2 regions of the Oceanobacillus picturae genome follow, and region 2 is predicted to be linked to the other one. Evidence: a T-box and tRNA genes for the amino acid it is inferred to sense, from the RefSeq annotation. Region 2 holds a T-box; the other holds one or more tRNA genes.

Region 1 (4,430 bases), on a different contig from region 2:
AAAAGGATGCCTGTTACACAATTTCTTGGTGCCGTATCAGTTGGTGTTTTACCAGATGGCACGGAAATATTAGATTTAAATTATGAAGAAGATTCTCAAGCAAATGTTGACATGAACATTGTTATGACTGGACAGCAAGAATTTGTAGAAATACAGGGTACAGGTGAGGAAGCTACCTTTACCGCTAATCAATTACAGACGATGCTCAAGTTAGCTGGAGAGGGAATAGAGCAGATTTTTGAAATACAACGTGAAACACTCGGTGACTTAGCTGAACGAATTGGTGAAACATTAGAATAACGGAGTGATTGTAATGGAACAAGTTCTCATAGCGACTAGGAATGCGGGGAAAGCTGCTGAATTTAAGCAATTTTTTTCCCATTATCATATCGAGGCATTGTCTATGCTTGATCTTGAGGAAGACATACCAGATGTTGAAGAAACTGGTGTCACCTTCGAGGAAAATGCAGCACTAAAAGCCGAAGAAATTTCTACAAAATTGGGGATACCTGTACTTGCGGATGACTCAGGATTGGTAATTAACGCTTTGAATGGTGAACCAGGTGTATATTCGGCCAGATATGCTGGCCTCGATAAAAACGATGATGCCAACATGGACAAAGTATTAAAGAAGCTGCAAGGAGTATCGAGGTTGGAGCGCACCGCCCGATTTGTTTGTGTTATTGCGTTGTCCATACCTGGAGAGAAAACAATCTTTCGAACTGGCTTCTGTGAGGGACACATTGCGGAAACAAAAAGCGGAACAAACGGTTTTGGTTATGACCCTATTTTTATACCAAACGATCAAAAGAAGACGATGGCTGAATTAACTGCCGAAGAAAAGAACCGTATTAGTCATAGAACGAAAGCTATTCAGCAGTTTGATGAATGGATAAAAGGGTATAAAGAAAGAAAAGCATAAGGAATTGGTTTTCTCTAATCATGTTGCCGCTGTGAGATTATACATATTTGGGGTGAAATAAATGACAAAGGTTCTTATAATAAGTGATAGTCATGGATTAACAGATGAATTACTGCAAATTAAAAAAGAGCATAATTTAGAATACATGATCCACTGTGGAGATTCTGAACTGGATCTTGATTCTGAGGAGATGGAAGGTTTCTTTAAAGTAGCAGGAAATTGTGACATGGACACAAGATATCCAGAAGAACAGACAATGGAAATTGATAAAATTAAAATCCTTGCTGTGCATGGTCACTTGCATAATGTAAAACAAAATTTGTTAACAGCTGGGTATCGTGCTGAGGAACTAGGTGCACAGGTCATTTGTTTTGGTCATACGCATGTGGCAGGCGCGCAACAGGTGAATGACCAGTTATTTATTAATCCCGGAAGTATTCGCCAGCCAAGAGGAAGAATGGAAAAGACGTATGCTATCATGGAGTGGGAAACACCAGGAGAAATTGACGTTACATTTTACACATTGGATGGCAAAGAAGTAAAAGATTTAGCTTCTCATGCATCCATATAAACGAGGAAAAAGAGACCTGCTAGGCTATTTTTTCACCAAGCCAAGCAGGTTTTAATCTTTTTTTAATAAAGTGTTGACATTTTCTCGATTTATTAATATAATATTTCTTGTCCGTTAAAAAAGTAACGAACAAAACAAACTGCTCTATGAGGGACAATTATTCATACATACATATCCAATGCGGGTGTAGTTTAGTGACGAGCAAGGCATCTACCGAGTAAACGTCGAGTTGCCTCGAAGCATGAATCATCTGTGAGTATTCTGGAAGATGTAGAGGCAGTAAAGATCTATTTATAAAACGTGTTATAATGAAAACACAATTGCATATTCTATGCGGGTGTAGTTTAGTGGTAAAACCTCAGCCTTCCAAGCTGATGATGAGGGTTCGATTCCCTTCACCCGCTCCATACATACTTGTCCCAGTAGCTCAGCAGGATAGAGCAACAGCCTTCTAAGCTGTGGGTCGCAGGTTCGAATCCTGCCTGGGACGTCTCCAAAAACCTTGCAAACACTTCGTTTGTAAGGTTTTTTTATATTCTACTTCTATGTATTTAAAAAGCCCTCTGGCAATCTGGGCTTCTTACACTAAGCTCTCACCTTATTATATTGTTCTATCGCTTCATCCAAATATTCTAGGATGCTTTCATCGACTGCATATAATTTCATTGCCTGTGAATCTTCTTTTGATTTTCTAGCCTCCCAAAATTTTCTTTCCAAATCACTATTTCCATTAAACATTTCTTTCGATAAGAGTAACGTATCTTCCGCTATAATTTGAGCTTCAACGGAGCTAGGGGAGTTTCCTGTATTCATACTTAATTCAATTCTTCTTATTAAATTAATCCACTTTTTAATATTGGATGAATCTGACTCCATTTTGGGGAGGTTATTTTCCAAAATTTCTTTTTCTTCCTCAACAAATAATTTAGCCATTATCTTCTTTTTATTTTCATTGCTAGAGTCAGGATCTTTGGAAACAAGAGGTAAAAGTCGCTCCCATGGTATGGAGCCTTCCAGCTTAATTGTATTAATAAGCGAATTTGTGTAGGCTAAGGCCTTCTTTAAATCTTCTATATTTGTAAGAAGCTGTTCCTTGTGGATTTCCACAATTTGTTCTATTGAGACTTGATTTATCATTTTTTTTATATTATCCAAAGACATAGAGGTTGATTTTAGTAGCAGAACTTTTTGGAGAAGTAGAATATCTTCTTCTGTGTAGCATCGCTTACCATTTTGATCTTTAACATGTGGTACTACTAAGCCAATGCTATCGTAATAACGAATTGTTCGTTTAGTTATGTTTAGTTTTTTTGCAACTTCACCGGTAGAAAAATATTTCATACAAAATTCCCCTTTTATCCTTGCAGGTTACGTAGCGTAATCTTTTATTCTAAATATACCATATTATATTTGGAGGAATCAGAATTGAAACATTTTTTTGAAGCAAAATGGACATCTAAGGAACTTATCATTTTACTGATACTTACTTTTTTAATTGTACCTTTCGCGTTAGAAGGACTATTACAAGAGCTATTAAGCAGCATTTTCCATAGTAATCTATATGCCGGTACGTTAACAGGATTGATTATGGCGATTGTTTTTACTACTGCTGTGTATGTGGTGGCTTTAAGGCCATTTAATTATAGTTGGCGAGAAATAGGGATTCATTCCTTTAAGGAGGATTACTGGAAATGGATATTTGTTTGGCTACTAATCTTAATTGCAACGAGTATCGCGCTTGTAAGCATAATGGACTTATTTGGTATAGGTACTGATAATGATAAAACAGAATCCTTAAAACAAAATATAAACTGGATAAACATAACGGTTGGCTTTGTCTCAGCCGCAATAATTTCTCCCATGTATGAAGAGATGTTTTATAGAGGATTTCTTTATAAGTGGTTTAGAGTTAAATGGGGGTTAGTACCTGGCCTCTTCTTTAGCTCCATAATATTTACGCTTGTTCACATACCTACGTATAATACGTTGCCTGTCAATTTTATTTCCGGTTTAATTTTCGCTTGGACTTACGAAAAAACAAATTCTATTATACCTGGTATGATTATTCATGGAACTTTTAACGGGATAGCGGTTATTCTAACTACTATAGCTTAATATATTTCGTTCGCCATCGTTCGTTTAAAATGTCTATTAAATTGAATGAAAAAAGAGCCTGCTCTTTTTAATAAAGAAAGCAGACTCTGCTCCATTTCATATAACACAATAAATTAACTTCTGTGTTTTTTATTACGTTGGTTTACACCGAGTACATTATTTCTATTATTACTGCACCTTCTTCTAGGTTGTTGTTCAGCTTCTTCGGCTTCTGCATCAACTTCTTCATTCTCACTATTAGCTCTAACATCACAACCGTTGACATAAACTTTTACAATATTATAGTTATTGTTCTTGTTTTTTAGATCATTCTCATTGTCATTCTCGTTGTCAACGTCGATATCGCTGTCAAAATCTACATCTGCATGCGCTTTAGCAAAGTAATATTCTTGGTTTCCATTCTGATCAAAGCTTCTGTTCTGACTTCTTCTTTTTCCCATTGTATTTCCCTCCTTTTATCTTGATAATGTATCTTATTCTAAAAGTGATAGTTTGGAATGGCAGTTTGCTCAAGTCAATCGTCTGTTTTTAGTAGAGGAGATAGTTTAAAGTTTAGTGGCTTTTGAAGGCGCGGTTCAAGATGGGTTATAGCAAACATTAAGTATCTGTGTTAAACTTTCTAGAAAAATGATTAAATTATATAACACTTACTATTTCGGCATGTTGACTTAGATTCATGTTATAATTACATAGCTTAGTTTTACATAGTATACGGTGGTCTGTAAGTGATTTGCGCTTATACATAGGTCTTACTTAAAAAGTTGTTAATTTAAAGAAACAGGCCAAAATCTCTTTTATTGGATTTGAAATTCTTTATAAAGA
Region 2 (4,430 bases):
TATAAATAATTCCTTGCTTGCATGAATATCAGAGACAATGATAGCTCTTTTACCGGATTCTAACTGTAATTTCTCTATCTCAAGCATAGTTAATCACCTTTCTTGTCGTTTTACATTTCGCTTGGAGCTTGCATTCCAAGCAGGCGTAGTCCCTCTTTTATGACAATGGCAGCACATTCGACCAAGGCCAATCGACTTGCTAATTTGTTATCCTCATGTAGAATTTTGCAGTGGGCATAGTATTTATTAAATTCTCGGCATAACGAGAGAAGGTAAGTTGCAATCTCAGAAGGCTTTGCCTGTTCATAGCTTTCTTGAACTTTAGATGAGAAATCCATCAGCTTTTTCACTACAGACCAACTAGGCTCATCTGCCAACCCATCAAGGCTTTCATTGCCCTTATAACGATTCGATTTTCTTAGAATGGAACAGGCTCTTGCATGCGTATACTGCACATATGAACCGGTCGCACCTTCAAATCGCAACATGGTCTCAAGGGAAAATTCAACAGAATGCTGTGGCTCTGTTTTTAAGTCTTGAAAAATGATTGCCCCAATTCCAACATCGTGGGCGACTTTAGATTTGTTTTGCAAAGTAGGATTCTTTTCTTCTATGCTTTTTTCTGCCATCGCAATCGCTTCTCTTAATACATTCTCTAAGAGGACGACCTTTCCCTTTCTTGTTGACATCTTTTTACCGTTTTGCAAAATAAACCCGAAAGGTAGATGCTCTAGCTGACTTGCCCAATTAAATCCCAGTTTTCTTAATACCAGAAAAATTTGCTGAAAATGAAGGCTTTGCTCCTGTCCAACAACATAGACTGATTTGGCAAACTGGTACTTTTTATGTCGGTAGATGGCCGCAGTCAAATCTCTTGTCGCATAGAGTGTTGCCCCATCCGACTTTTGAATAAGACAAGGAGGTAAATTATGCTCCTCCAAGGTAACAACTTCTGCACCCTGAGAAGTAGAAAGCAACCTCTCTCCCTTTAGTAACTGAATCGTATCCTCCATTTTATCATTGTAAAACGCTTCCCCATTGTATGAATCAAAGGTTACGTTTAAAAGCTTATAAATCCCTTTAAATTCTTCCAAGGAGACTTCTCTAAACCACTGCCATAATTCCAACGCTTTTTTATCCCCTTGTTCTAGTTTACGAAACCAGAGACGTCCTTCCACTTCCAGCATTGAGTCCACTTCCGCTTCCTCATGAAAACGAACATAAAGCTTTAATAGTTCCTTAATAGGATCTTGGCGTACAATCTGCTCATTCCCCCAACGATGGTAAGCAGTAATGAGTTTTCCAAACTGTGTACCCCAATCCCCTAAATGATTAATACGTATTGCCTTGTAACCGCATTTTTCTAATATATTGGCATAAGCGTTTCCTATTACTGTGGAGCGTAGGTGGCCCATTGAAAAGGGCTTTGCAATATTGGGAGAAGAGAAGTCTATAGTTACCTTTTCTCCTTGCCCTATAGTCAGTGACCCATATGCTTCTTTTTTCGTTAGAATCTCCGCTAATACTTCCTTACTAACGTGTTTCTTATTTAAAAAACAATTTACATAGGGCCCTTCAGAGACGACTTTACTAAAATAAGAACTTTTTGTTTTAGTTGCTAATTCCGTTGCAATAGAAGCTGGATTCTTCTTGTATACCTTTGCCAGTTCAAAACATGGGAAAGCAAGATCTCCTTGTTCCTGATACTTAGGTAACTCTATTCTCTTTAATACTTCATCCTCTGTTAATACCCCTACTGTACTTTCCGCTATTTTCTTAGCAAATAACTGTTTACCCTTCAACCCATCATCTCCTTTTCAATATAAAAAATCCCGCCTCTATATAGAGACGAGATTACCCGCGGTACCACTCTTTTTGTTCAAATTGAACCAAGCTTGAAATGATTAACGTTCATCAACCGGCACACCCTACTAGCACTCGTTCAGGCTGCTCCTCAGAAGTCCGCTTCATTATCACTGTTCTGTTAGGCTCACACCAAATCCCTAACTCGCTTAAGAACCTGTGATAATTACTCTCTTCTTCACAGAATTCACTTATAGAGGTTGTTCAAAAAGTCCGGTAAAAATGACACATCGAATTTCTTCGTTGGCTTGCTTTTCCGTTCCTCACGTATTAATTGCATACGTTCCGGTACTCAAAGCTACACCGCCTCGAACTTCTCGGTCCTTTTCATCCTCCTTTTTGATCACACACTTATAATTTTTGTAATCATAGCTGAAATCACACTCCATGTCAACTCTACAAATGATATTTCATGCCTTCATGGGAATCTACAAAGCCTAACTTTTTATAAAATCGAAGTGCGTCTGGCCGTTGTTTATCTGTAGTTAGCTGCACCACATGACATCCTTTTTCCTTTGCCCATTGGATAGCCCATGTCATTAGCTGCTCCCCAATTCCGCTCCCACGTGCCCTTGAATGTACTCTAACACTCTCAATTAAAGCTCTCCACCCACCTTGATAGGTTAAATACGGAATATAGGTGAGCTGGAGAACCCCGATAACTTCTTCACTTTTTACCGCGACGACTAATTCATTGTTATGATCCTGATCAATTGCCTGGAAAGCCTCCAAGTAGCATGAAGGTAGTGGCTGTTCATAACGCTCTCGCTTTCTCCCAAGCTCATCATCTGCAAGCATTTGCACAATCTCGCTTACATCCTCTTCCCTAGCTATACGAAAACGCACGGTTGTGTCCATTGTCACCCCTACCTGTTTTTCTTTTATCATACCCCGCTATCTATTCTCCGCATAATACCGATTCATAATCAAAGTCAATAAGTAAGGATGATACCTCATCCTTCTTGTTTGCTAGATTTGAACATATGCATGCTCCAACCAAGCAGGAGAAACGCCAGGAGAAAAACTGCTGGAAAACTTTGGTACCATGGTGCCTCAATTTGTAGAAGAAGTACATTATCTGGGTAAACTTGGCGGAACGGATTGAGCCAGGCCATAACCCCAGAAGGTAAAAGCCACCATAAAGCAAATCCTCCTAACAGTGTAACGAGAACTGCAAATAGAGTAGCCAATGTCTGCTTGATTAGGAGGCTAAACAGGAAGCAGAGAGTGATTACTAGAATAATAGTGGTAGAGATAAGGGCAAGCCCTTGAAGCATATACGTTTTGACAGTAAGGAATTGTATCCCCCCATTTTTCTCAAAGATGACAGGGTAATTAAACGTTCCCTTATCTCCAAAGAAAAATCCTATTAGGAAGGTAAAGCCAACGATCCCCACCATTGCTAGCAGATAAGTAATGATAGCACTTGCAAATTTGCTCGTTATAATTTGGTGTTTTTCTAATGGTTGGGTAAACAGTAGATTCACAGAACGATTTTCAAACTCCCCTGATAACGTGTCCCCAATAATCAATAGCATGAGAATGATTGCACCAGCATTTATAAAGAGGGTCAAAATTTGTTTTAAAAAGTTGGGTAGCGCTGTGCTATAACGGTCGTGCTGTGGCATGATATCTTCATCTACCAATTTTTGATTCATGGCAGTTCGATAATTGATTTCCTTTATTGGAATGGTTGTTTCTCCCCCTGCCTCCACATAGCTAGTCAGTTCATTATAGTATTGGTTTTCCAAGTTCAGTTGCTGTTTCCATTCGTCTGTATTGATGAGGTTTCTTACCTCATATAACTTATTTATCATGGAACTATTTATTCGCTGTAATTTCTGCTGCTCTTCATTCTCAGGATCTACTTCCAATTCCGCTATATGCAAACCCGCATTATTGTAGTTAGCCTGCAGTAATTCTTCCAACTCTTTTTGTTCTTCTTTCACTATTTGCTCTTGAAAAACGAGATTGCGAATAAACAAAAAGCTAATTCCTATGAAAACCAGTAGGAGCAAGAAAAGGAATTTTCTACTAAAGATTATTTTTTTCAATTCAAAAGAGAGTAGTTTCATACGGAAGCTTCCCCTTCAAAAAGTTCCCTGTATCTCTTTTCTGCTCCAACCTTTTGATTTTCAATGGAAATTATCTCAATTTGATTCTCATTTAAACAATCAATAAATTGTTGCAGGGATACATCTGATTCTTCAAAACGTAGTACACCCTTTTCTGCCAGACTATAAGGAATCCCTTTGGCATTAAGAACCTCTACTGCTTTATCCGTATTGCTAACAGATACTTCATATTGATTTAGATGAAGGTCTGTGAGTGATTCCTTAAGCAACGCTCCGTCCTTCATAAAATAAATGGTATTGGTAAGTCTATCGATTTCATCTAAGTTATGGGAGGATACGATAATCGTTGTCCCAATCTCAGCAAGCTCTAATAAAATATTACGCATGTTTATTGCACTTGTAGGATCCAGCCCATTTAATGGTTCATCCATCAGTAAAAGCTTCGGTTCATTAATAATAACCATCGCAAGTAATAGATGCTGTTTCATCCCA

Evidence for each region. A T-box is a leader RNA that pairs with one kind of tRNA and senses whether it is charged. The one in region 2 lies ahead of argS (arginine--tRNA ligase), so its partner is inferred to be a tRNA-Arg.
Region 1: it encodes a tRNA-Arg, which carries the amino acid that the T-box ahead of argS (arginine--tRNA ligase) is inferred to sense. The anticodon was not compared.

Annotation. Positions count from the first base shown of each region.
Region 1 is NZ_CCAX010000001.1:142,737-147,166, forward strand. It holds gene rph (ribonuclease PH) at 1-300, shown strand, start outside; gene BN988_RS00710 (XTP/dITP diphosphatase) at 314-922, shown strand; gene BN988_RS00715 (metallophosphoesterase) at 984-1,493, shown strand; tRNA gene BN988_RS00720 (tRNA-Gly) at 1,827-1,900, shown strand; tRNA gene BN988_RS00725 (tRNA-Arg) at 1,910-1,983, shown strand; gene BN988_RS00730 (MerR family transcriptional regulator) at 2,079-2,834, opposite strand; gene BN988_RS00735 (CPBP family intramembrane glutamic endopeptidase) at 2,919-3,608, shown strand; gene BN988_RS18245 (hypothetical protein) at 3,722-4,048, opposite strand.
Region 2 is NZ_CCAX010000002.1:596,549-600,978, reverse strand. It holds gene BN988_RS14010 (metallophosphoesterase) at 1-87, opposite strand, end outside; gene argS (arginine--tRNA ligase) at 111-1,802, opposite strand; T-box leader at 1,842-2,054, opposite strand; gene BN988_RS14000 (GNAT family N-acetyltransferase) at 2,260-2,721, opposite strand; gene BN988_RS13995 (ABC transporter permease) at 2,817-3,938, opposite strand; gene BN988_RS13990 (ABC transporter ATP-binding protein) at 3,935-4,430, opposite strand, start outside.